2 regions of the Peribacillus sp. QJM3NY_7 genome follow, and region 1 is predicted to be linked to the other one. Evidence: riboswitches for the same ligand, from Rfam matches in the RefSeq annotation. Region 1 holds a riboswitch; the other holds the start of a gene.

Region 1 (12,557 bases):
GCCGCTCAGACAATAGGTGAAATAAAATAAAAGCAAAAGGATTTCATAATGATAAAGGGTATGGAAATAAAAATCCCGAAAATGAATGCAAAAGAAAATGGCAAGAAAAACCATGTAAATTTTTAAAGAAAAACCAATGGAGATATTATATTTACTGAGCGTAATAAAAAATAACAAGAGAAAGACTGACCAGATAGAGGTGTTTTTATTAATTAGCAATCTTTCCATTCTCTTTTTGTCTCCCATCTTGTAAATGTTCGGTAGCAGTTTTCTTTTTAATGAAGCCAACGATTAATTGCTTGATGTTCTTATCAAGCAGCAAAATTAGAGCAGTGACGAAAATGATGGTAGAAATCATGGCTATAAAAGGATACTTGGATAATAAGTTTTGCATCGGTATGAAACTAATGAAAAAGAAGGTACCATACGGCAGGATGACCTTGAAGAATACCGTTCTTTTTTCCGGGTTGGCAGCGACATAGCCAATGAATGAGACGATTTCCATGGTAAGGACGGCAAAAGCTGAGCCAGCCACTGCATAGTTAACGCTTAGAAAATAGAAAGAAGCGAAACCAACAGTGATGGTTATGAACTGGACAATTGTACGCCGGTTTTGTAATCCCCTTGTTGTGAGACCGTCAGCAATGGCAATGTTAAAGCCTTGCAGAACGATTATAAAAGCCAATATTTTTAAAGGCTGAACCGCAGATCCCCACTCGGGTCCAAATAAAATGGTGACGAGATAAGTGGCCAAGTAGAATAAGGTAATAGTCATGCACATGCCGATATAGGACATGATTTTCATTTGCAAGATATTCAATCTTGTGTGTTCTGCAAGCTCACCTTGGTTGTATCGCTTAAATAAAAGCGGAAAAAAGGCGCCTGCGATGACTCCTGGTATTTGGTATAAAGCAGAAGGAATCCGATAGGCTACTGCAAAGAGGCCGACAAGCGCTAAAGGCAGTGTTTTTTCCAGCACCAATGGTCCCAATTGTGGGGTTAGCATAATAAATAACCCACTGATTAAAAACGGACTGAGATTCGTTAATAATTGTTTTTCAAAAGGAGACTTCCATTGTATTTCCGCTTTTTTCAGCAGTAAATAAAGGCTGTAATATCCACCGGCTAAATACGAGAATCCATATAAAAAGGCTGCTAGATGAACATCCACTTTTAAACCCATACTCACCGTGGTTGAAAGTATCAACGCAAAAGAAGAGAAGATTTTTATCGACGCGATGAATTGCATCCTTTCAGTTAATTGAAAATAGGTTATCCCTATACTTTGCATCGCCAGGCCAATGACCATTGGAATCATTAAGCTATAGATCATATAAAGAATTTTTTGTTCTTGATAAAGAATATGAATGCCGGCAAAAAAAACAAAAAAGGTCAAAAGGGAGCAAACAATCCGAATCTTAATATAGGAAGAAAATGTTCTTCCTAGGTTTTCCTTTTTTGATCCTTCCCTTAAAAAAGTATTACTTGTCCCGAGGTCAGTGAAAAAGTTCATGACCATGGCGAGAGCCAATGCCACACTGAAAATTCCATAGTTCTTTGAGTTAAAGTAATTAGCTAATAAAATGAGAGTCGCCGCATTAAGAACATTGGATAGAATGGTACTGTAAAATAAATGGACAATATTTTTTAAAATAGAGTTTTTCTTTGTATTCACTTTATTCGCTCCCGATTTTATGACGATAAAGTCGTTGGGTTGAGTAGTGGTGCAGTTGATTGAATTGTCTTTCTTGTTAAAGAAGGCTGATTTTGGTTTAAATAATATTCATATGTGCTCTCAAGACCCTGTTCAAGTGAATAGGCGGGATGCCAAGCCAATTTTTGAAGTGTCATTTTATTACAGAGTATGCTTTCTTTGATATCCCCATTTTTCGCTGGCTGATAAATAGGAGATAAATCATGGCTGCCAAAGGATTGAATAATCGAAATTAATTGATTGATGCTTGTACTGGTGGTTGATGAGACATTGAAGGTGCCGCTTTCTTCATATTCCAACGCTTTCAGATTGGCATCGGCTACATCCTTTACATAGATGAAATCCCTTGTTTGAGTACCGTCTCCATAAATGACGGGCCGCTCATTTTTTATGACAAGATTAGTGAAAATCGATATAACACCGCCTTCGCCGCTAGCTGTCTGTCTTGGTCCATAGACATTGCTGTATCGAAGATTCACATAATTTAAATCGTATAATTCTTTAGCAAGCTTTAGATAATCCTCTGCCGTTTTTTTTGATGCACCATAGGGTGATAATGGAGAGGTAAGATGTGATAATGTGATTGGCATGACATCAGCATCTCCATATACAGCTGCTGATGAGGCAAACACGATCTTTTTAACGGCATACTTGTGAGAGAGTTTAGCGATGTTTATCGTTCCCATGATATTGATTCGTGCATCATTCGTAATATCCGAAATGGATTGTTGTACACTTACTTGTGCAGCTTGATGAATGACATAGTCAGGCCTAAATGTCTCCATCGCATTTTCAAGCAGGACCTCATCTTCAACATTTCCAAAGAAGGGAGTGACTTTGGCCTGGACATTTCCGATAGATCCGGTGGAGAGGTTATCATATATAGCCACTTCATAATTATTACGGATTAATGTATCAACTATATGAGAACCAATAAATCCAAAGCCCCCAGTTACTAGTACTTTTTTCATTTTTCACTACCCCTTTTTTTAGGTTATCTAGCTCCATTACCAGTAAAGACTATGGTCAATGTTCGGAACAAAATCTTGATTTCCATAGCAAATGAGCGGTGTTGAATATAATATAGGTCGTAATGCAGCTTTTCTTTTGGTGATAAATCATACCCCCCATTTACTTGTGCCCATCCAGTAATTCCAGGTTTTACATATAAACGGTTTTTAAAGCCAGGCAAAAACTTTTCAAATTCTTTATAGAAAAATTCTCTTTCAGGTCTTGGCCCGATGAGTGACATATCTCCTTTTAAAACATTAATAAGCTGAGGGATTTCATCAATCCGTGTTTTTCGTATAAAGGCTCCTATTCTAGTCACCCTGGAATCATTTGCACTTGCCCACTTCGGACCATTTTTTTCGGCATCGATGCCCATGGAACGCAATTTAATCATGTTGAAGGGCTTCCCATCCAGGCCTAGTCTTTGCTGATAAAAAAAAGGGGAGCCAGTTGAATCAATAGGGATAAGAATACAGAATAAAAGTAAAATAGGTGCTGTAAGTATTAGCATAAAAAACGAGATAATAATATCCATAACGCGCTTTATATAAAAATTAGATGTTGTCGATAGTGGCTTTATCAGGATTTCTTCCTGCCTATCGACTCTGACTTTCGAATCCACTGGTTATCCTCCCTGAATTAAGAAATGATCATTGATCCTGAAATTTCAAGATTTGCCCTTTCAAATTGCATTTTCACACCGGCAATTTTCTCTAACTTATCTCTGCCTTCTTGTATCGCTAATATTATGCCATCACAATATTTAGCAACGATATTTGCATCAGGTTTATTTAAGCTGTCTGATGTATGAAATAAAATGATGTCAAAATCCTTCTTCCACTCTTCAATCAGGGTTGGAAGGGTTTCTAATGTTAATAATGTTGCTGGTTCATAAATGGCTTCGCTTGTAGGGATACAGAATAGATGACCCTTTATATGTATAGCATGTTCGTTAATCTTGGGCTCCTCGTTTAAAAGCAAGTTGGTCAAACCGAATGAATTATCGATATTAAACACTTGATGCAGCGAAGGTTGGCGCAGATTAGCATCCACTACCAGGACTCGTTTACGCTGCTCAGAAAAGGCAAGTGCTAAGTACGCTGATGCATTTACAATATTCTGTGATTGTGAAAGAGATGTAATCATTAATATTGAATCGTCTTTATGAAGGTTGGACTCGATATTGTTACATATCGAATAAAATTGCTCTTTATTGATTTCATTTAGGTAAAAGGATTGTTTCCTTGTGAATTTAATACTCACTATATTCACCCCGTTTTGTGGAAGGTAAGGTTTTATATGTTGTTTTACGTTTTCTGTTTATTCTTTTGGTATTCAAATTCAGCCTCCCTAATAATGGAATTCCAAGAAGTTCAAGCTCCCTATCGGAGTAGGTTGAATCATCAAAGTGCTCTCTAAGAAGTGCTAAGCCTATTCCAGCAAAAAAGCCTATTACGATTGAAATGGCTATGATGAATTTTGGCTTTGGGAAAAGCAGTTCTGCTTGTCCCATTTCATTATCATTGAGAATACTAATCTGTTTAACGTTTGTAATGTCTTTAAAATTAGATATCGAATGCCTCGCGACAGTTTGGGCGATGTCTTTAGCGGATTCAGGATTTGAATCCTTGACGGTAATCGTGATGATTTGGGAATTATCTCGATTAGTAATGGAAACTTGCTTAAGTAAGTCATAGCTAGAAGTCTTAAGATTCAATTCCTCTTTAACTCCTAACATGATCTGTGGACTTTTAATGATATCCATATATGAAAGGGCAAGCTGTCTGTTCTCTTGAACTTTGTTTATGGAAGATTCCTTTTCATCCATACTTAAAGATCCTGCCAGAACTTGAGTGGAATACTGATAAGTTGGTTTCATAAGGTACATGGACGAAAAAATAATGAAACCAGTAATACAAAGGGTAGATAGAATAATGATAAATATTCGCTTTTTTAAGATTCGTATAAAATCTTTAATTTTTACTTTTTCATTCATCGATTTCACCACTTTTTTAGAGATAGTAAGAATACGTTCACAACTTGCAAAGAATTTTTATATAATAGTTGGAATTATCCTATTTTACGTTTTAAAGCTATCGAATCTCTGGATATTACTTTTTCTTGTTTGTTTCTTGTGAAATACGTTCCGAGCCTCATGCATGGTTTTTCCACGAGTAAATAGGACGCTGAAGAGAGTAAAAAAGATAAGAAAAATGAAAAGATCAATATTAAAACGGTAGGCAGCTTGTTATAGAAAAGGTACATCAATGAGAATAAGGATATAAGATGGTACAAATACAAGCTATAGGAAATTTTCCCAAGAAGAGTTAGCATTCTAGACCTCAAAATCTTTGAAACTTTCTGGGAAGACACGCTCATGAAAATAAAAATGCAAACACCGCACGAGACTACATAATCCCTGAAAATATAATTGTTTAAAAAATCCACTTCACCAATGATGCCTTCGTACATAAAACAGATAATTGCACCCAACAACAATGCGATTTTTACAGGTTTTTTCATTTTCAAGGTGTAGGAAAAAAGCCCATGTCGATATTTCGCTATTATTGCTCCCATTAAAAAAAGAGTACAGTAGTGGAAACTTAGAAGAATGCTGGTTATATCGCCACCAGAACCAAACAAAAACAAAAAAATAGTCGACGAAAAAATTAAAACAAAAAGCCATAATAAAGAGTCTTTAAGCTTTTTTCGTATAAATAAAAAAATCAGTAAAGGAAATATAATTGAAATTCTCATTTCATGTACAAGAGACCATATAACATTGTTATAGGCGTCTGTATTGTACTGCCCTATAAACAAAAGATGTTCTATTAATAAGGAAGGAGTATCTGGGCCTGTCCAAGATTTATTAAACCAGTCAGTGATATAGGGCAAATCAATTTGGCTTAAAAGCATTTTAGCCAATATAGCCATGCCTATTGCTACTAGATATGGTATATAAATTCGAAACACTCGTTTTATTAAGTATGTAGAATAGTGGAATTTAGCACTATTAACTGATAAATACAAAACAAAACCACTTAATACAAAGAATAGAATGACAGACTCATTTCCACTACTGAAAAAAAGGCGTAAAGGAGTTTCCTTGAACAAATAAATCATGTAGGAGCTGCTTGAACCATACTGATAATTAGCATATGAAGGGTATACCATCAAATAATGCCCAATTAACACAATGAGAGCGGCTAAACCCCTTAATGAGTCGAATTCCTCATATCTAGTCATATCCTCCTCCATAAGAACCGTTTTTTTTATAATATAGCACTTGTTCTTAATAAAGTATAGTTAGTTCTTTAAAACAGACAAGAAAAGACAGAAAAATACAAAATTAACCATCATATCCTAATTTTTAGGCTCAATTATGAAATGTTTAATGGGCGAAAAAACTTTTGTCAATTAATAAAAAGGAGCATAGTTGAAAGTCGGAACACAAATGCCTTAATAATTTCAAGACTTTGGCCAATGGATAAATCCTGTTCCCACTACCATAAATTTAATGTAAGATATGGAAGTTTGGGGATTAGTTAGCAAGTTGTGGATTAGACATACAGGTGATGTTTATTATTCCTGTAAGAGGGAAATAAACTACTAAATATGCAAATAGAATAAACTAAGAAACCAATTGACATAATAATGTAAAGATGGTAATTTCAATTTAACTATTCGTTATAAAGAACATTTTGTTTGTTATGTTAATTCTATCGAAGAATAAAAATAAAGTAACAAAAAATGTAAAATAATAGATGTTACTATTTGATATATACCTGTCACTTTTAAAAGAAAAAGCCCAATTAATAATTTATAGAAGAAAGGATGATCTTTAATGCCTTTATACCAAATGAGAGAAATATGGACACCTTTAAAATTAGTTGGAGTTAAGTTTTTTAAAACAGAAGAAGGAAGTATTTTTATGAAAGTTTTTAATAAACGTCGAAGAAAGTTAACGTAATGCTTTGTTTTAATATTACTCCCTATTTACCTTGTTGTGATTGATAAAAATTCCTAGATATCTAGTTATTATTTGAAGAATATTGTAGAATGATGGCGGAAATTAACGAAAAGTATTTTAATTAATGGACAGGATTTTAAGTATAATTAACATGAATATAGTATTAAATACTTAGTGAAAAAATTCATGGGCTATTACGATTTCTTAAAAAGAAAGAATGAAAAAATTGACTCCATGAACCAAAATAGGAAGATCATAATGTGAAATATTCTTGAAAAAGGCAAACCTATTGAAAAGTAGGGACGCAAAATTACAGGTCTAAGGCTACATGCTAAGACGGCTGTGTTACCACAAGCTGGGTGGGGTTTATCATGGAAGCTAACAACGAACTGGAAGAATGGGTTTATTTAATGTTAGAGGCTAAAAATCTAGGATTATCTATTGAAGATGTGCGGGAGTTCATCAAGGAAAATGAACTGGAAAAAACAAATCAGGGATAAAAATTACGTTAGGGAAGGCTGTTATACAGTCTTCTTTTTTTATTTTCATTAACGTAAAAGGTATCCAGAATAAATAACATGGCTATGATAATAAAAATGCAACCTTATTGAGGGGGATTTTTATTATGGATGTACCTATTGCCTTTTTGAAGGGATTAATGTGGGGAACTGTATTTAGTGTACCGTTATGGTTGGCATTTTTAGGTTGGATAAAAATAATAATGAATTTTATAAAGTAAGCGCTTAATAAATTTAAATATTAAAATGATACCTAGGCAGGATTTAACAGGATAATCATAGAATTTAGTTATTGTACATAATGCGTTAGTCTTAACCTTCTACACATTTGAGAAATATCGCCTATTAAAAAAGTAGTTAATAATGCCTAAATATTTTTGGTTATATGCCGATATTACATTATAGAGATCAAGCAAAGGGACCTCGCAAAAGGCGATGTCAGATAGCTCCATCAAAATATAAGGAGATTATTTGATGAAAAAAAATAAATTCATTACGTTCGAGGAAGTTTATGAAAAGAAACAGAGAAGCAAGAAAATTTTTATTGGGACTTATATCGCTATTACTTTAGTATTAATTTCATTAATGACTTATTTTATGGGACAAGCATAATATGTATTATCAGAGGGGCCGAGGAATCGGTCCTTTTTTGTTTTCTTATATCCACACGTATTTACCTAAAACTTACTAGTTCATTCCTAAGGGATATTTCAGAAATGTTAAAATTGGGTAAATTTTTGGTTATTAAACTAGTTTATGCTTGCCAATTCCTACTATATATGTGATTATCAAATAAATGAGCTATATTCCTTATATTTGAAAAAAGGATTAGGACAACAGTATGAAATGGTGGCTCAATTATATATTGGAGTGGAAATTTCGAATGGATTTTTTTGATATTTTAAAAGACACTTTTGCCAAGGGTGAGTTTGGACAAGATGTTACTGTAAATGAACTTGTGGAGGAGATTAAGGAGAAATTAAGCGGGATCATTGAACAACCTGATAGTATATGATCCGTAGATACCTTTTCCCCATTTTGCTCGTTTTATGGGCGACCGTCATCTTCTTTTCTTTTATCGATGGAGAAGGCGTCAATGAACCTAAGAAATCATTTCAGATACATATACTTAAGGAGCATGTTTAACAACATGCTTCTTTTTTATGGTTTTCCATTATATATATATATGAAACATAACCTGTGAGGGTGATGAGGGTGAGGAGAATCAGTAAGATTCCAATAGGAGTATTGACGGCTATTCTCGTGGTTTTAGCTGTAGGAGCCTGTATCATTTTTCTTTTTCCCAGCGGATCAAAAAGCGTGGTTGAAGATTTCTATGAGTATGAAAGTAAAGCGGAGTTCGGGAAGTCCTGGGTATTGTTAAGTTCTGAAATGAAGCAGCGGTTTCCGAATCAGGCAGATTATGTGCAAAATCGGTCACATGTATTTTTACAGCATATGGATGTGGAGTCCTTTCAGTATGATGTAGGCCATTCTAAGAAAGTGAAGAACTGGAAGTTGGATAAGAGTGGAAGGCTGCATAAAACGGCCTATGAAATTCCAGTTACACAGGTCTTCAATTCTCGCTATGGAATGTTTACTTTGAAACAAAATTGCTATGCCGTCAAAGAAAAAGGCGAATGGCGTATATTATGGGATTATCAGTTTGAATAGATTCCTCTCCTTTTTCAGGCTCAAGTTCGTTTTATTGAAAAGGGAGAGGCGCTGCTCTCATATAATGCCTAATAGATTTACTTCTCATGAAACATATTTCATTCTTGAACGGTCACTGATGGCTTTCAAAATAAACATTTTGTCCTGTGTGCTTAGCATAGCCCAGCTGCCTGCTTTGATTTTCATACAAATACACTCCTTTTGTTTTAGGATTATTTATTATAGGTGATGAATGACGGATGATGGAATTTCTGGGTCCAGAGAATAATAGTGTCAAGTGATTTATAGGGGCAAGGGGAAGATGGATTGTCAGCTCATATTAGATTATACCGTCTTTTAATGCCTAATAAACAACAAAAATTCCAACAAATCTCTACAATTGGTGTTCGTTTTTTGTCAGAATATTGGACGGGGAAAATGAAAAAGCTGTCAGGATGCGGGTCCGGACAGCTCTTTCATTTTTTCTTATTTTATGGATAATTGTTCTTTTAATTCGGATTGTACCTTTTCTTTTTCTTCATCCGACACAATATAATAGTAGATTCCGTCGATTTTCGTTCCATTGCCATTTATGGACGACTGGGTAATGCTTTTGCTTGCGTCCCTGTAGTTCTTCTGGATGTCCATCATGTCATCAAACGTCAAATTAGTCTGGATATTATTACCGAGTGCATCGAAGACTTCATTGTATTTCGTCAGGGAGGAAAGGCTTGCGCCTTCCTTGATGACTGCTTCGATGATGGAACGTTGTCTGGATTGACGGCCGAAATCACCACTTGGATCATCATGTCTCATTCTTGAATAGGCAAGAGCTTCTTTACCGTTAAGGGTATGCGTACCTTTTGCAAAATGAATGCCATCTGATGTAAAGTCCAAATCGTTTTGAACGGTCACGCCGCCGACTGCATCAACGATATCCTTAAAGCCTTCCATATTGATCTTCATATAATAGTCGATTGGGATATCCAAGAAGTTTTCAACGGTATCCATGGACATTTTCGCGCCGCCGAAGGCAAATGCATGGTTGATTTTATCCTGTGTCCCATGACCGACGATCTCGGTCCGTGTATCACGCGGAATGCTTAGCATTTTGACCGATTTCTTTTGTGGATTGACTGTTAAGACGATCATAGTATCTGAACGGCCTTTGTCGCCGTCACGTTCATCGACACCAAGCATGAGCATCGAGAATGGCTCTTGATCTGACAGTGCAAGGTCCTTCGTTCGTTTATCGGTGGTACGGTCTATTGGTGTATGCATCGTGTCAACGGTTTTAGTAAGTGAATTCCATACGGAGTAGGCAAAGGCTCCCCCAGCTAGTATAAAAAGTAGGACAATTATCCCGACTACCTTCAGCCATGTCCGTTTCTTTTTCTTCTTTTTTTCATGTCTCATAGTTTACTTCCTTCCTCTTTTTGTAACCACTTCATCTATTATATTTAATTTCATAGTAAAAGAATAGTATATTTTACTATTTTATAATACCTTTGACATATTTTAGTGTAACTGTGTACTATGTAGCTAGAACAATTTTTAAGGGGTTGGAAAAATTGAATTCATTTAAGGGTTTAGTGCTAAAGGAGTGGTTGATTGGGAAATCCACACTTTTGTGGTTGTTGGTTGCGCAAGTTGGATTTGTGATTATTTCTTTTTTAGTATCCAGGTATTGGGAAGTTGCAGGTATTTTTTATATGTCTACATGGGTAATCATGATCTTGCAGCCATTTATTATGTTCTCTTTGATTTTTGGATGTTTGAATTATGATGGGAAGACGCAATTGTGGATTTACAATCCCCAGTCTGCGGCGATGTTGCTTGGAAGTAAATTATTGTCAAGTGTGCTGTTTCAAGTGGTTTCCATTTTATTTGCCAGCTGTTTAGTTTTTGTGGCTTTTAAGGTTCCGACTAGTTATTTTCAGCAAGACTTTCAGGTGGAAAATATAACGGAATTAGGTGGCTTGTTACAGATAGGCGGGGTTTTGACGGCGGTCAGTATTGTCATTGCAGTGCTTATGATGTTTTTATGGGTAGTGTATCATGCACTCGCAAGGATTCAACTTATTAAAAATATTCGTTGGCTGTTTGTGTTTTTTTTGTTTATAGGAATGATTTTGTTGAAAAATTGGGTTGGAAATACAAAGGTATATCAGAAACTGGATGAAATATGGGCTGTACCGGCATTTAGCGGTTCGTCATCGTTTAGCTTATCTAAAACCAATTTGGAGTTTTATTTGGAAGGCGGAGGGAATATTTCGCTTTTGACAAGCGGATTGGATGTTATTGGATTATTGATATTGTTCCTAGCTTCATGTTGGCTCTTGGATCGAAAGATTGAGGTGTAAATGATGTCTGAGGAATTCCATGCATCAAAGCCGATTTATTTACAGGTTGCAGATCGAATTTGTTATTCAATATTACGCGGTGAGATAAAGAGTGGGAATAGGCTGCCATCGGTTCGCGAAATGGCTGTCCAGATGGGCGTCAATCCGAATACAATCCAACGCACTTATACCGAGATTGAGAGGGATGGAATCGTGGAGACGAGAAGGGGGCAGGGTACATTCGTTAAAAGTGATCCTGCGCTGATTGCTTCATTGCGTACTAGGATTCAAACGGAAGTTATTGAGACATTCGTTGAGAACATGAAAGAAATCGGCTTGTCGAAAGAAGAAATGCTTACAGCAGTACAGCAATTTCTGAAGAAGCAGGGGGATGCGGAATGACGGTTGAGCTGTATGATGTATCTAAAAAGTATGGCAGCATTGCTGCCCTTGATGGTGTAACACTCACGTTTGAAGTGGGGAAGATTTATGGGGTGTTAGGGACCAATGGAAGCGGTAAGTCAACATTGCTCAAACTGATTGCCGGTCTCGTCAAACCGGATCAAGGAGAGGTTACGGTCGGTGGGGTGCCGGTAAGCAGGAGGTCGGCTTCACATGTTTCTTATCTGACAGAGCTTGATTTTTTTTATCCTCATTTTACGGCAGGTCAGTATATTGATTTTCATGCCTCTCAGTTTGCTGATTTTAATCGGGATAAGGCAATTGAAATGCTGGCATTCATGAAATTGGATGTACGGAAGAAGGTCCGTACGATGTCGAAAGGTAATCGCGGAAGGCTTAAATTAGTGCTAGCTTTGTCTCGGGAGGCACCTGTCGTGTTATTGGATGAACCATTCTCTGGGTTGGACGTTATGGTCCGGGATTCGATTGTACGGAGCTTGCTGTCTTATATCGATTTTGAAAGGCAAATGGTTATCATGGCGACTCATGAAATCGAGGAAATCGATAAAATCCTTGATGAAGTCATTCTGATTAAGGATGGCGAGATCATCTCTAAGGAGAGTGTCGAGGGTCTTCGAGAATCTAGTGGGAAATCAGTGATCGGTTGGCTAAAGGGACATCATAGCTAATATGAAGGAATAATAAAGTAGCTTCGGAAAAGAGTCCGAGGTTACTTTTTTGTTTGGAATGAGAAAAACTATGAATCTAATGAATTGAACCAGTCAAAATGGGTGATAAGCAAAGTCCCTCCAAGAAAGAAGGCGCATATATATGATACGGATATCCTTAAAGAATAAATAAGTCTTGGAGGCTAAGCACAAATGGAATTTTTAACGGAAAGTTCCTCATACGAAAGCGATTCAACGGAAAGTTCCTCATACGAGAGC
Region 2 (12,557 bases), 1.5 Mb from region 1:
GTGTGCGATGCCTGTTATAAAGAAGAAGAAGCCCAATATGATAAAGTGTATGCATATATTCGCAAGAAAACAAATAGAACGGCGTCCATGATGCAGGTGGTTATGGAAACCGGCGTTGAAGAAAGGTTAATTATTAAATTTGTAAGAACCGGAAAGCTGAGAATTTCACAGTTTCCCAATCTCGGAATTCCTTGTGAAAAGTGCGGCGCCAACATCAAGAGCGGAAGGTTATGCGGCAAATGCACCAATTCGCTCGTTACGGATTTGCAGGCATTTGAAAATGAAGAAAAGCGCCTGACTGAAATTCAAGGAAATGATAAAAAAAATACGTACTACATGAAAGATTAGCAAAAAGGGTAATTCATTCATGGAAACATGATGCCGTTTTTGTTAGAATATTCGATATTGAGAACAATATTCGACAATGGGTGTCGAAGGAAAGATTACAGCAAACAATTAAAGAAATCAGTTCCTTGTCGATAATAAAGATAGGGAGAATAACACAGTCCAGAGCCATTTTCATGTGTTAAGGAATCGAAACATAATGGGATTTATAAAATCGACCGAAGGAGAGGATCTGGAATATGAAAATCAATAACGTCGGTATGACAGGTGTTAACCCTTATAATCTTCAAGCCAATAAAACGGGGAATATCAAGGAATCCAAGGTCAAATCCTCGGATAAAGTTGAAATTTCTTCAGCGGCAAAAGAAATGCAGCAATCATCTCCGATTCTTGCTGCAAGACAAGCAAAAGTGGATGAACTGAAAATCCAGGTTGAAAAAGGAAATTATAAATTGAATGCACAAGCAACGGCTAAGGGTCTCATTGATTTTTACCGGAAATGAATTTTCCAAGAAAAAGAAGCTTGAATGAAGTGGACGGAGCAAGTTTCCGTCCTTCATTTTTGAGCGGAGGAGGCAGCGAAATGACTGCACGGAACATCATCGGATCGCTTGAAAAAATGATCAAGCTTCATAAAAGCTTCAATCAATTGGCGATAAGAAAAACGGCCATTTTGAAAGCGAATGATACCGAGGCGATTACTGCCCTGCTGATTTCGGAACAAAAGCATATTAAAGCGATCAGCCAGACGGATAAGGAAAGAGAAAGGGCAGTCGAGGAATTTCTTGCAGCCAATGGAACGGCGGGACAGCCTGCCTCCATCCATACCGTGACGGAACTGACAGGACCAGAAGAAACGGAAGTCCTTGAAATGCTAAAAGCGGCATTGATCGATGAAGTGGGAAAGCTGAAGGAGCGGAACGGTTTAAATCAGCAACTGATCTATCAGTCCCTTCAATTCATCAATGTCTCTTTGGATATGCTGAAACCTCAACACCAGAACCTGAATTATGGGGATTCGGTTGGGAAAACGGCGAAAATAGGCATGGGAATGTTTGATTCCAAAGCATAAGAAGCAGAAAAAAAGATGGAGGTGCGAGCAAATGATTTCAACCTTTATGGGTCTTGAGACCGCCAAACGCGGATTATCCACCTCTCAAGGGGCCTTGTATACAACAGGAAATAACGTGGCCAATGCCAATACATTAGGATATTCAAGGCAGCGGGTCAACCTGGTCCAGACGTCGGGCTTTCCTACTGTCGGTTTGAACAGTCCGCGTGTTGCCGGCCAAATCGGGACAGGGGTGGCAGCTGAAACGGTTCAGCGGATCCGCGACAGTTTCCTGGACGCACAATACAGGACACAAAGTAATAAAATCGGTTATTACGGGGCCATGAGTGAATCCCTGACGAAAGTGGAAGGCGTCATGAACGAACCGACCGACAGCGGGTTGGCCGCCACGATGGAGAAGTTCTGGAATTCGCTGCAGGGGCTGACGGCGAATACGGAAAACTCCGGGGCGCGTGAAGTCGTTGCCTCGACGGGCGTCATGGTCGCGGATACCCTAAACTACTACTATAACTCGCTAACGAACGTTCAAACGGATATCGGCAATCAGATAAACGTCAAAACGAACGAAATCAATACGCTCATCAGCAGTATTGATCACCTTAACCAACAGATCAGCAAAGTGGAACCGCATGGTTATATCCCCAATGACCTTTATGATAAACGTGATGTGCTCGTGGACAATCTCTCACAGCTTGTCAGCATTAAAGTGAATAACGTCATTCCGACGGATTACGGCAGAGCCAGCGATGTGGCCACAGGGCTATATAACATCGAATTGATGCAAGAAGACGGTTCGTCTTTTGTGCCGCCCATCAATCTGGTAAGTGTTAACCAAACCGGGATGGTGGGAACTTCGAAAGTTGAAGTTAGCCAGGATAAAACGACAGGCATGGTGGACGGATTGAAGTTTGGTTCGAAAACCTTGACCGATTACAATTTCTCGGGGGAACTGTCCGGTTTGATCAAAAGCTTCGGCTATAAGAAGGCTGATGGCACGACCGGCGGCGCTTATCCTGATATGCTGGAAAAGCTCGATAATATGACGGCGGCTTTCGTGAATGAGTTCAATGCCATCCATAAACAAGGGTATGCTTTAGGTGATGGCAACACTTCAACTTTGAACTTCTTTGAACTTGAACCTGGTAAAAGTGCTGCCCAAAGCATCAAGGTGAATGGTGAAATCGTGAAGGATCCCACAAAAATTGCCGCAGGCGGAAAAAGCGGAGGGGCATCCGGGGATAATGAAAATGCCAAACTCCTGGCTGACCTGAAAAAGAAGGCGTTCAGTGAGTACTCGACCAAAGACCAAAACTCTGATGAATTGACGGGAAGCTTCGACACCTATTATTCCGGTATCATCGGAAAGCTTGGTGTGGATTCCAAAAGCGCCCAAAAGAACCTTTCCAACTCTGTCGTCCTTGCTGCATCGGTTGACCGAAATAGGGATTCCGTCAGTTCCGTATCTCTTGATGAAGAAATGACGGACATGATCAAATTCCAGCAGGCATATAACGCATCTGCAAGGATGATGACGATGATGGATGAAATGCTGGACAAAATCATAAACGGAATGGGTACAGTAGGCCGATGATAGGAGGGGACGAATATGCGGGTAACACAATCGATGCTAACCAATAATATGCTGAGCAATTTAAGCAGAAGTTACGAAAAGATGTCCAAGCTGCAAGAACAGGTTTCTTCTCAAAAGAAGTTCTCCAAGCCATCCGATAACCCTGTTGCGGCAATGATGGGAATGGGGTACAGGACAAACCTCAATCAAATAGGGCAGTATCAAAGTAACATTGCCGAAGCGACCAATTGGATCGACAGCACGGATGATGCCATTACTGAAAGTGTTTCCGCCATGCAGCGGATTCGTGAATTAACCGTTCAAGGCAGCAATGGCACGTATGAAGGTGAACAACTGAAAACCATTACTGAAGAAATTAAACAATTAAAAGAACATCTTATTACTCTTGGCGACACACAGATTGGCGGGAAGTACATTTTCAACGGCCAGGATACGAATGTAAGACCATCGTCTGTTAAAGATGCTAATGGAAATACCGTGTATGGCACAGGGGACATAAACCTTGAAGTGTTTTCCGGGATTTCCCTTAAAATCAATACGGACGGTTCCAAGATTTTTGGTGATGCACTAGCGTCCGGCGGAAGCATCGACCAGACAATCGAGGCACTGGAAACCGGCGGGGACGTGAGCGGCACACTGGAAGGACTTGACGCAACGATAAATACGTTTTTAGGCATGCAGGCACAGGTTGGCGCAAGGCAAAATCGGATTGAGCTAATGACGGACCGTCTCAAGCAGCAGGAGGTTTTTGCCACTGAAATCCTTTCAAAAAACGAGGATGTCGATATCGAAAAGGCGATCATGGATTTGACGACCCAGGAAAGTGTCCATAGTGCGGCATTAAGTATCGGCGCAAAAATCATGCAGCCGAGTTTATTGGATTTTCTTCGCTAAGCTATTCTTAAATGGATAGCTTTTTTCTATAAGGAGTGTTGATGATGCAGATTCCGCAAATTAGATTGCAAACCAACCCAATGAAGATTGGATTGAATATAGAGCAGCCTGTGCAGCAAATCGAACAGAAGGCGGCTGTCCAATCCATTCAACAGCCGCAAGCGATCATGGAGATTCAAACGACCCCAGGCAAGCTGACGATCGATCAGTCACAAGCAAGGGAAGACATGGATTTGAAAAGCCTTTCAAGAAGAGTTGATGAATTTGCGCAGCAGGGATATCAAGATTGGCTGGCGGGTATGGCAAGACGTGCCCAGCAGGGGACCGAGCTGAGGCATATTGAAAAAGGCGGAAATGCACTCGCTGAACAGGCCAGGAAAAACAGCAAGGGACCGGAGATGCAGTTCAATCTCGGCTGGATTCCCTCGCATTTCAGCGTGAAGCTCGACTACCAGCCAGCGGAAGTGAAGATTGAAGCAACCGCCCAAAAACCGATCATTGATGCTCAAATCAATAAAATGAACCATATATACACACAAGGCAGTGTGAATGTCGATATTCTGCAAAAAAATGCGCTGGATATAGATTTCATCAATTTATATCCGGATGGGAAAGGAAAGTGAAAACATAGATGATCCTACAAACAAAATTTCATGGCGAACTCGATTTGGCAGAGAAAGAGATTTATGTATTTGAAAGCGGGATACCAGGATTTTCAGAAGAAAAAAAGTTTTGCTTGCTAGCTTTGGATGACACACCCTTTTTCGTCCTGCAATCGATAGAAACAAAAGAGCTTGCCTTTATTGTGACAGATCCTTTTGAAGTGTTTCCTGATTATGAAGTGAAGCTTACGGATGAGGTGTTATCTTCTTTACAAATAGAAACGGAACTGGAAGTCATTACTTTCGTCATCTTGACGATTCAGGACCCCTTCAATGAAACGACGGCGAATCTCCAGGCCCCAATCATCATAAACGGCCCTAAAAAAGTCGGAAAGCAATTCATCATGAATGCTAGTGAATACCGTACAAAGCACAAACTGTTTGAACCTCCAGCAGAACAGGGGGGGAATGATGCTCGTATTGACCAGAAAACCGAATGAAGCGATCATGATTGGCGATGATATCGAAATTACGATCCTTTCCATTGAAGGGGATCAGATCAAACTCGGGATCGATGCCCCGAAAAACGTCGATATCCATAGGAAGGAAATCTACCTGTCCATTCAGCAAGAAAATAGAAAAGCCTCCAAAACAGAAACCAATTTTCTGGAAGGCATAAATGAGTATTTCAAGAAAAAATCGTAAAATCCGCTAAATATGTTTCCGTGCAGGTCGATATTAAGTATACAACGATTGGCAGTGAAATAGGCGACCGACTTATTCACTGCCCAACGTAAACAACCACATGGACGTGGGGACTTAAGACTCAAGGAGGAAACATAAATGATCATCAATCACAATATCTCAGCTCTAAACACGCACCGTCAATTATCAAGTGCAACGAATGCACAATCAAAATCAATGGAGAAACTAGCTTCAGGCATGCGGATCAACCGTGCAGGCGATGACGCAGCTGGTCTAGCAATTTCTGAAAAAATGCGTGGACAAATCCGCGGATTGGACCAAGCTTCCCGTAACTCACAAGATGCCATCTCTTTAATCCAAACTGCTGAAGGTGCATTAAACGAAACGACTGACATCCTTCAACGTATGCGTGAACTTGCTACACAAGCAGCAACGGACACTAATACAACAAACGACCGTGGAGAAATCCAAAAGGAAATGGATTCATTAACATCAGAAATCAACCGTATCGGTAATACTACTGAATTCAATACTCAGAAACTATTGAATGGTTCAAAGGATTCAGCAAATCCAGATGGTACTAGTGCAGGTGTTGCAGGTGTTGGCTTACAATTCCAAATTGGAGCAAATGAAAACCAAAGCCTGACACTTGAAATTGGTGATATGCGTGCTGCTGCTCTTGGATTAACCGGTACTGCTGGTGATCCAGGATTCACGGCTGCTAATGGCGTAAGTGACGGTACTAATTCTACCGCTGAAGAAGCTGGTCTTGATGTTTCTAATGCTGCTAACGCATCAAAAGCTATTACAAGCATCCAGAATGCGATCGATACTGTATCAGCTGAACGTTCTAAACTAGGTGCTAACCAAAACCGTTTAGAGCATACGATCAACAACTTAGGCACTTCTTCTGAAAATCTGACGGCTGCGGAATCACGGATTCGTGACACGGATATGGCCAAGACTATGATGGAGCAAACTAAAAACTCTATCCTGGCTCAAGCTTCTCAAGCAATGCTCGCTCAAGCAAACCAGGCACCACAGGGAGTTCTACAGTTACTTCGTTAATTGAATAGTTAACTTAAAAATAAAAGGGCCTGACACTTTGTGTCAGGCCCTTTTATTTTTACTGATGGAAGTGTGTTAGGAACACTGCGATGTAGAAAAAAAAAGAGATTACTACCCTTAAAAAGGAAGGGATCATTCGTTTATGTCACCAAGGAATCTTATGGCTACAACCTAATAGAGTATGATGGTACTGCAAAATACATAGCTGAAGATATCAGTAATGTGTATGGTGAAATGACTGGGGAACACAGCTATCAATCCCAAGCTGGATGGGATATATCAATTTTTAGTATGTTCGCTGATTATTTGAATAAAAAGGGAAGTCCTAAACAAGATTGTAGGTAAAGGGCTTTCTATCTAATATTAAAACAAAGTTGATTGGAACGGAAGGTACGAGACTCCTGCGGGAATACGCGTCCAAGGGAGACCCCGCAGGCGCAAAGCGCCGAGGAGGCTCACCGGACCGCCCGCGGAAAGCGAGTGCCTGGAGAGGAAATCAACGGTCACAGTATAAATTCCTCAAAACGTGTGGGCAATTGGGTTCCATCTTAGATTTCATGGAGATCTGATTGGAACGGAAGGTACGAGACTCCTGCGGGAATACGCGTCCAAGGGAGACCCCGCAGGCGCAAAGCGCCGAAGAGGCTCCCGGAACGCCCGCGGAAAGCCGATTGCCTGGAGTGGAAATCAACTAGACCCCAAATATTTTTCTGGAGTTTTTTTAGTAGAATCTCTTTTATAGCAAAGGATCATTAATGAGTATTTGCAGGTGCAACCAAAATCTATGAGTGACTAAAAATAAAACCTTAATTACCGATATAAAAAGTAAAGATATCCTATTGGGGGCTATTTAGATGCTGGAGAGTTTGTCCACGAATATTCTTTCCTCACACCTTAGAACAGCAATCTCGGAAGGAATCAGTTCTTATTATCAGCGGGAAATGAATACACTTGCCTATTCGGAACAAAGAGTGGAATCTACTGTTGAGCCTTCACAAGAAAAGGTGCGGGAAATGGTGGATAGTTTGAACACCTTCCTGAATCCGACACATACGGCCGTTCGTTTTGAATATCATGAGAAGCTGAATGAGTATTATGTCAAGGTAGTGGATGATGTGACGGATGAGACGATCAGGGAAATTCCCCCGAAGAAGTTATTGGATTTCTATGCGGCAATGACGGAGTTTGTCGGCATAATGGTGGATGAAAAAATATAAGCGGGTGATCAATTTTGGTACGAATCAGTGGTTTAGCAAGCGGGATGGACATTGATGAATTAGTTAAGAGCATGATGCAGGCAGAACGGGTGCCATTGGATAAACTGACACAGAAAAAGCAGTATTCCGAGTGGCAGCGGGATGATTACCGTTCGATGAATACAGCTTTATCAGAATTGGATACGCTCATTCGTGATGGAATTGGAAAGCAGTCTTCCTTCATTAAAAAGAAGGTAATGGTATCGAATCCAGATGCTGTATCAGTGAAAAATGTGAATTCGACCAGCGATTTTTCCGGGAATATAAAAGTGAATGGGCTTGCCAAGGCAGCAACCATGACAAGTACGGAAAAATCTGCTGTTACCGATCCCAAAAAGAAACTATCTGAATTGGGAATCGCGACCCCTCAAGATATTACGATACTGGCCATCAATAAGGATGGCGGTTTTGATTCGGAAGTAAAAGATGGAGCAACAGTGGAAAAACCGTATACACTTACCCTTAATGCGGACGATACATTAGAGAGTGTCATAAATAAAATTAATGCCAGCTCGGGGGTGACTCTATTTTTCGATGGGACGTCCCAGAAATTTTCCATCACTGCTAAAAATACCGGTGATGCAAAAAATCGGCCTGAAATTGAGTTAGGGGGTACTGGAGATTTCTTCAATGTGCTAAAAATGAGCAGTGACAATGAAGGGGCTGGCGGCACAATAGGAGAAAATGCATCGATTACTTATAATGGCCTGGACATTTCCCGGCCTTCGAATACGTTTCAGATTAATGGAGCGGAAATAACGGTAAAGCAAAAAACGGAGGATACAGTCACATTCTCATCAACAGCTGATGTCGATGCCATCCTGGACACGATCACTCAGTTTGTGAATAAATACAATGAAGTCATTAAAAAGGTTCAAGATAAAACGGGTGAAGCGAAATATCGCTCCTTTACCCCGCTTACCTCTGAGCAAAAAAAGGCAATGACAGAGGATGAAGTGAAGCTGTGGGAAGAAAGAGCGAAGAGCGGAACGTTAAAAAGCGATTCTACCTTAAAAGGTCTCCTGACCACAATGAGGACATCCCTATACACTTCGGTGGACGGAATCACTGGAAAAAACAATCTCAGCAGTTTGGGAATCACCACCACCAAGAATTATTTGGAAGGCGGTAAATTAACGATTGATGAGGACAAGCTCCGGGCAGCCATTAGTGAGGATCCGAATGCGATTTATGATATGTTCATGGCCAATGGGTTGGAAAAGAGCGACAAAGGGCTCGCGCGCCGGTTAAGGGATGATATAGAATCATCCATTAAGGCGATTACTGAAAAAGCCGGGAAGGCCGGATATGTTAATAACAATTTTACAATCGGAAAATTGGTTGATGGGCTGGATAAGAAGATTTCAACATTTGAAGCCAAGTTAACGAAATTGGAATCGCGCTATTACAACCAGTTCACGGCGATGGAAAAAGCAATTCAAAAGGCAAACAGCCAAAGTGCATCGTTAGCTTCTTATTTTAGTTAAGGTATGTCGGAAAGGAAGTTAAATATGGCAATGAATAACCCATATCAATCGTATCAGCAAAATTCAGTCAATACAGCATCACCTGGAGAGCTTACATTAATGCTTTATAATGGCTGTTTGAAGTTCATCATGCTTGGGAAGAAAGCCATTGAAGCAGGAAATACCGAAGTGAAGAATACGAACATCATCAAGGCGCAAACCATTATCCGTGAATTGATGGTGACGCTGAATATGGATGCGGATGTATCCAAAGATATGATGAGTCTGTATGATTTCATGAACCGCCGTCTGATCGAAGCGAATATGAAAAATGACGTTTCTGCTTTGGAAGAAGTGGAAGGACTTGTTACGGAGTTCCGGAATACGTGGAAGGAAGTAATTCAGATCAACCGGAAAAAACAATTCACCCAAAGCGGTCAGGTGTAATGGTGATTAGAGCCTTTCATGATTTGACTGCTGAATTACTTGCCGTACTGGAAGATCGCACGATCACAGAGCGTGATGTTAAAATAGAAAGGGTTACAAAGCTGATCAATCGGCGGGATGGACTCCTTTCTCAAATCAAACCGCCTTTTACTGGTGAGGAGCAGCGGCTGGGACGTGCAGTCCTGTTGCTCAACCAACAGGTCGATCACTTGCTGAAGCTCCAAAAGCAGGAGATACAGAGGGATATCCAGGAAATGAATAAGAAGAAAAAATCCTCCAATAAATACACGAATCCGTATGAAAGTCTATCAGTGGATGGCGTGTTCTATGATAAAAGAAATTGATTTCCTTACCTTTTGGAGTCCAAACGGTTTCCATGTTAAATATTTTTAAATTTTCTGTAAATAAAATAGGCTTAATTTTTTCTTTCTAGCATAGCATTTGATATAATGAAGCTAGGGCAGACATCAACCCTTTCCAAACCTTCCGACAATTGTTTCATTATTTCGACATATTTCATGATGTGTTTCTAAAAGGAACCGGAGGGGTATTGTAGAATCTAACTGTATAGTCTTAATTTAAGGAGGACTCACTTTATGAATTACAACGTACGCGGTGAAAACATTGAGGTAACTCCAGCAATTCGAGAATACGTCGAAAAGAAAATTGGCAAGTTAGAACGATATTTTAACAATACACCAGATGCAAATGTGTTAGTCAATTTAAAAGTGAACAATAATACATCAAAGGTCGAAGTGACGATTCCCATGCAGAATTTGGTTCTTCGCGCTGAAGAGGAAAATGCGGATATGTATGCTGCCATTGATTTGATCAATGATAAGCTTGAACGCCAAATTCGTAAACATAAAACGAATGTCAATCGCAAGTTCCGAAACAATCTATCGACTACACCCGATGCATTCGCCTTCAATACGGAAGCTGACGAAGTGGTGGATGAATTCGAAGACGATAATGATATTGAAGTGGTCCGCAATAAACGCTTTGATTTAAAGCCAATGGACAGTGAAGAAGCGATTTTACAAATGAATATGCTTGGTCACAGTTTCTTCGTTTACACGAATGCGGATACTAATACAACAAACGTAGTGTACCGCCGAAAGGATGGACGCTATGGATTGATTGAACCTAGTTAATTATTATTCTAATATTAAAAGCACAGCCCAGCCTCTGGGTTGTGCTTTTTTGCATGTTGGTAGAATCCGTTAGAACGTAAAAATGCTTTTGGCTCTCTAAAAAACACAAAGTTCACTTAAAAGAACGAAAATTGTTCTTCATTAAGATAAAAGGTTAATTTTACCTATTCAAATACCTCTATCTTTTTGCACTATACTCGAATTGTCAGTTCTTTAAAAAGAACAATGAGTTATTTGTAGAAAACAATTTGATCAAGGTGCAGAGGGGGCTGGATTATTTGTATCGAAAGAATTGCCATACACATACATGCCATAGGGCTTCTTTTAGCAGTGCGGAATATGGAAAGTGGCTTTGCCCGACCTGCGGTGAGGATTTAACTGCGCAAAAAGCCCACGATGCACTTACAATCGAGAGAATCAATACACCCCAAAGAAATTTTAAGAAGAGCAAAACGAAATAGAATTAGTCTATGAAAAATCACCTGAACTTCAAATTTTCTTAATATTGTAATATTTTGTCGGATGAAAGTTTTTGCATTTATGTGGATTACCGACATAAAATAGCAATATATGGAGTGCGTATCCGTTATAATATGATTAAAGGTAATGTATTTGGTAATAAATACCACGACAAAGGCAAACTCCTTGAAAAATGAGGGCGCAAAGGCACAGGTCTAAGGTCCTTTTGACTATGATGGCTGGTCTGCCTGAAATACAAGAGTATTTTAGGAGGTAGAAGAGGTGGCTAATGTGGAACTGGATCAAGAATGGGTGAAATTGATTTCTGAAGCAAGAAGCTTGGGTTTCAAAAAAGAGGAAATCATTGCTTTTTTTAAACGGGAAAGCCTTGAGGCAATATTTGAGGAGAACGATGGAAAATAGGTTCCGAACAAATTCGAGAACATCCCTATAAACAGTGGTTCGATTCATTAGCTGTTTATAGGGTTTATTCTTCCTGGGGATTCTTGTGAGTCTAGCTTATCCAAACTGTATTCTTCAGGATTATGTAGGTAAACTAGTGCACTACCACTCTACTCTTCTTTATCTTTTCTCCATTTATTAAACTCGATGAATTCCCTGAATTGTTGTTTTGAGACACCCGAATTCATGGCTTCCTCAACGATTTTCATCCAGTCATTGTCCAAGGTTTCCTTATTTGGTGCATCGTAAAGCAGGGCATCAACAGGGATGTTAAGTACGGAGGAAATTTTTTCAAGAAATTGAATAGAAGGATTCGTTTGTAAGTTCCGCTCGAGCGAACTTAAATAAGACTTTGCAACACCTGCTTTATCGGCAAGTTCAGTCATCGACATTTTCTTTTCTTCTCGCAGTTTTTTTACACGTTCACCAATCATCAATACCACCTCGAAACATGTTCTATTTATCTTCCGGTAATAAGTTTCGGCAGCCCACCTTATCATTCAAAACAAGACGCCTGTAAGGTTGGATTACCTTGACATGCTATCTCTAGAGAGGACACAGCATCTAGTGATGGAAGGTTATGGATAATTCACATTTGCATATGGAATAGTGGGGAGTTTGCAACATATTTTTTATACTTTCTCCTATTTTAACAGTTTTACTCCTCATTTATCCATTGTTTTTCGCAAGAATTGCATTCAGGTCTATACCAGCGAAGTGACATGAAGTTGTACCTCTATGATAGAAGTGGTAAAATTAAGCGTACATTAGTAATAATAGAAGGTGTGTTTCTTCTTACTTATATGAATTTTATCATTGAACGATCATTACCATAATAGAGGAGCGTTATTGAATGCTTAATATATTAAATAAAGTTTTTGATCCGAATAAGCGAGAAATCAAACGTTTAGAAAAAATCGCCGATCAGGTCGAAGCGCTGGCTGATGAGACTGCTGCGCTATCGGATGAACAGTTACGTGCCAAAACGGATGAGTTTAAAGAGCGTTATCAAAATGGGGAAACCGTTGATGATTTG

The links. Region 1 has a riboswitch for cyclic di-GMP ahead of AC0VX1_RS17980 (anti-repressor SinI family protein). Riboswitches for the same ligand answer to the same signal wherever they lie in the genome.
Region 2: it holds a riboswitch for cyclic di-GMP, as region 1 does, so the genes downstream of both, sinI (DNA-binding anti-repressor SinI) here and AC0VX1_RS17980 (anti-repressor SinI family protein) in region 1, are expected to answer to the same signal.

The regions. Positions count from the first base shown of each region.
Region 1 covers NZ_CM149663.1:3,742,255-3,754,811, reverse strand. Annotated here, with positions in the region: gene AC0VX1_RS18015 (O-antigen ligase family protein) at 1-228, opposite strand, end outside; gene AC0VX1_RS18010 (oligosaccharide flippase family protein) at 209-1,675, opposite strand; gene AC0VX1_RS18005 (NAD-dependent epimerase/dehydratase family protein) at 1,693-2,685, opposite strand; gene AC0VX1_RS18000 (exopolysaccharide biosynthesis polyprenyl glycosylphosphotransferase) at 2,709-3,347, opposite strand; gene AC0VX1_RS17995 (CpsD/CapB family tyrosine-protein kinase) at 3,365-3,988, opposite strand; gene AC0VX1_RS17990 (YveK family protein) at 3,978-4,721, opposite strand; gene AC0VX1_RS17985 (acyltransferase family protein) at 4,796-5,971, opposite strand; cyclic di-GMP riboswitch class I at 6,965-7,048, shown strand; gene AC0VX1_RS17980 (anti-repressor SinI family protein) at 7,067-7,195, shown strand; gene AC0VX1_RS17975 (hypothetical protein) at 7,688-7,825, shown strand; gene AC0VX1_RS17970 (YwzD family small protein) at 8,097-8,228, shown strand; gene AC0VX1_RS17965 (hypothetical protein) at 8,429-8,887, shown strand; gene tagU (polyisoprenyl-teichoic acid--peptidoglycan teichoic acid transferase TagU) at 9,353-10,282, opposite strand; gene AC0VX1_RS17955 (hypothetical protein) at 10,438-11,229, shown strand; gene AC0VX1_RS17950 (GntR family transcriptional regulator) at 11,233-11,610, shown strand; gene AC0VX1_RS17945 (ABC transporter ATP-binding protein) at 11,607-12,299, shown strand; gene AC0VX1_RS17940 (hypothetical protein) at 12,482-12,557, opposite strand, start outside.
Region 2 covers NZ_CM149663.1:5,236,254-5,248,810, reverse strand. Annotated here, with positions in the region: gene AC0VX1_RS25450 (TIGR03826 family flagellar region protein) at 1-348, shown strand, start outside; gene flgM (flagellar biosynthesis anti-sigma factor FlgM) at 585-848, shown strand; gene AC0VX1_RS25440 (flagellar protein FlgN) at 929-1,417, shown strand; gene flgK (flagellar hook-associated protein FlgK) at 1,449-3,008, shown strand; gene flgL (flagellar hook-associated protein FlgL) at 3,024-3,902, shown strand; gene AC0VX1_RS25425 (DUF6470 family protein) at 3,947-4,525, shown strand; gene fliW (flagellar assembly protein FliW) at 4,534-5,004, shown strand; gene csrA (carbon storage regulator CsrA) at 4,976-5,209, shown strand; gene hag (flagellin Hag) at 5,348-6,277, shown strand; gene flaG (flagellar protein FlaG) at 7,132-7,494, shown strand; gene AC0VX1_RS25400 (flagellar hook-associated protein 2) at 7,509-9,020, shown strand; gene fliS (flagellar export chaperone FliS) at 9,045-9,446, shown strand; gene fliT (flagellar protein FliT) at 9,446-9,790, shown strand; gene hpf (ribosome hibernation-promoting factor, HPF/YfiA family) at 10,043-10,600, shown strand; gene AC0VX1_RS25380 (hypothetical protein) at 10,879-11,061, shown strand; cyclic di-GMP riboswitch class I at 11,226-11,311, shown strand; gene sinI (DNA-binding anti-repressor SinI) at 11,342-11,482, shown strand; gene AC0VX1_RS25370 (helix-turn-helix domain-containing protein) at 11,632-11,955, opposite strand; gene secA (preprotein translocase subunit SecA) at 12,375-12,557, shown strand, end outside.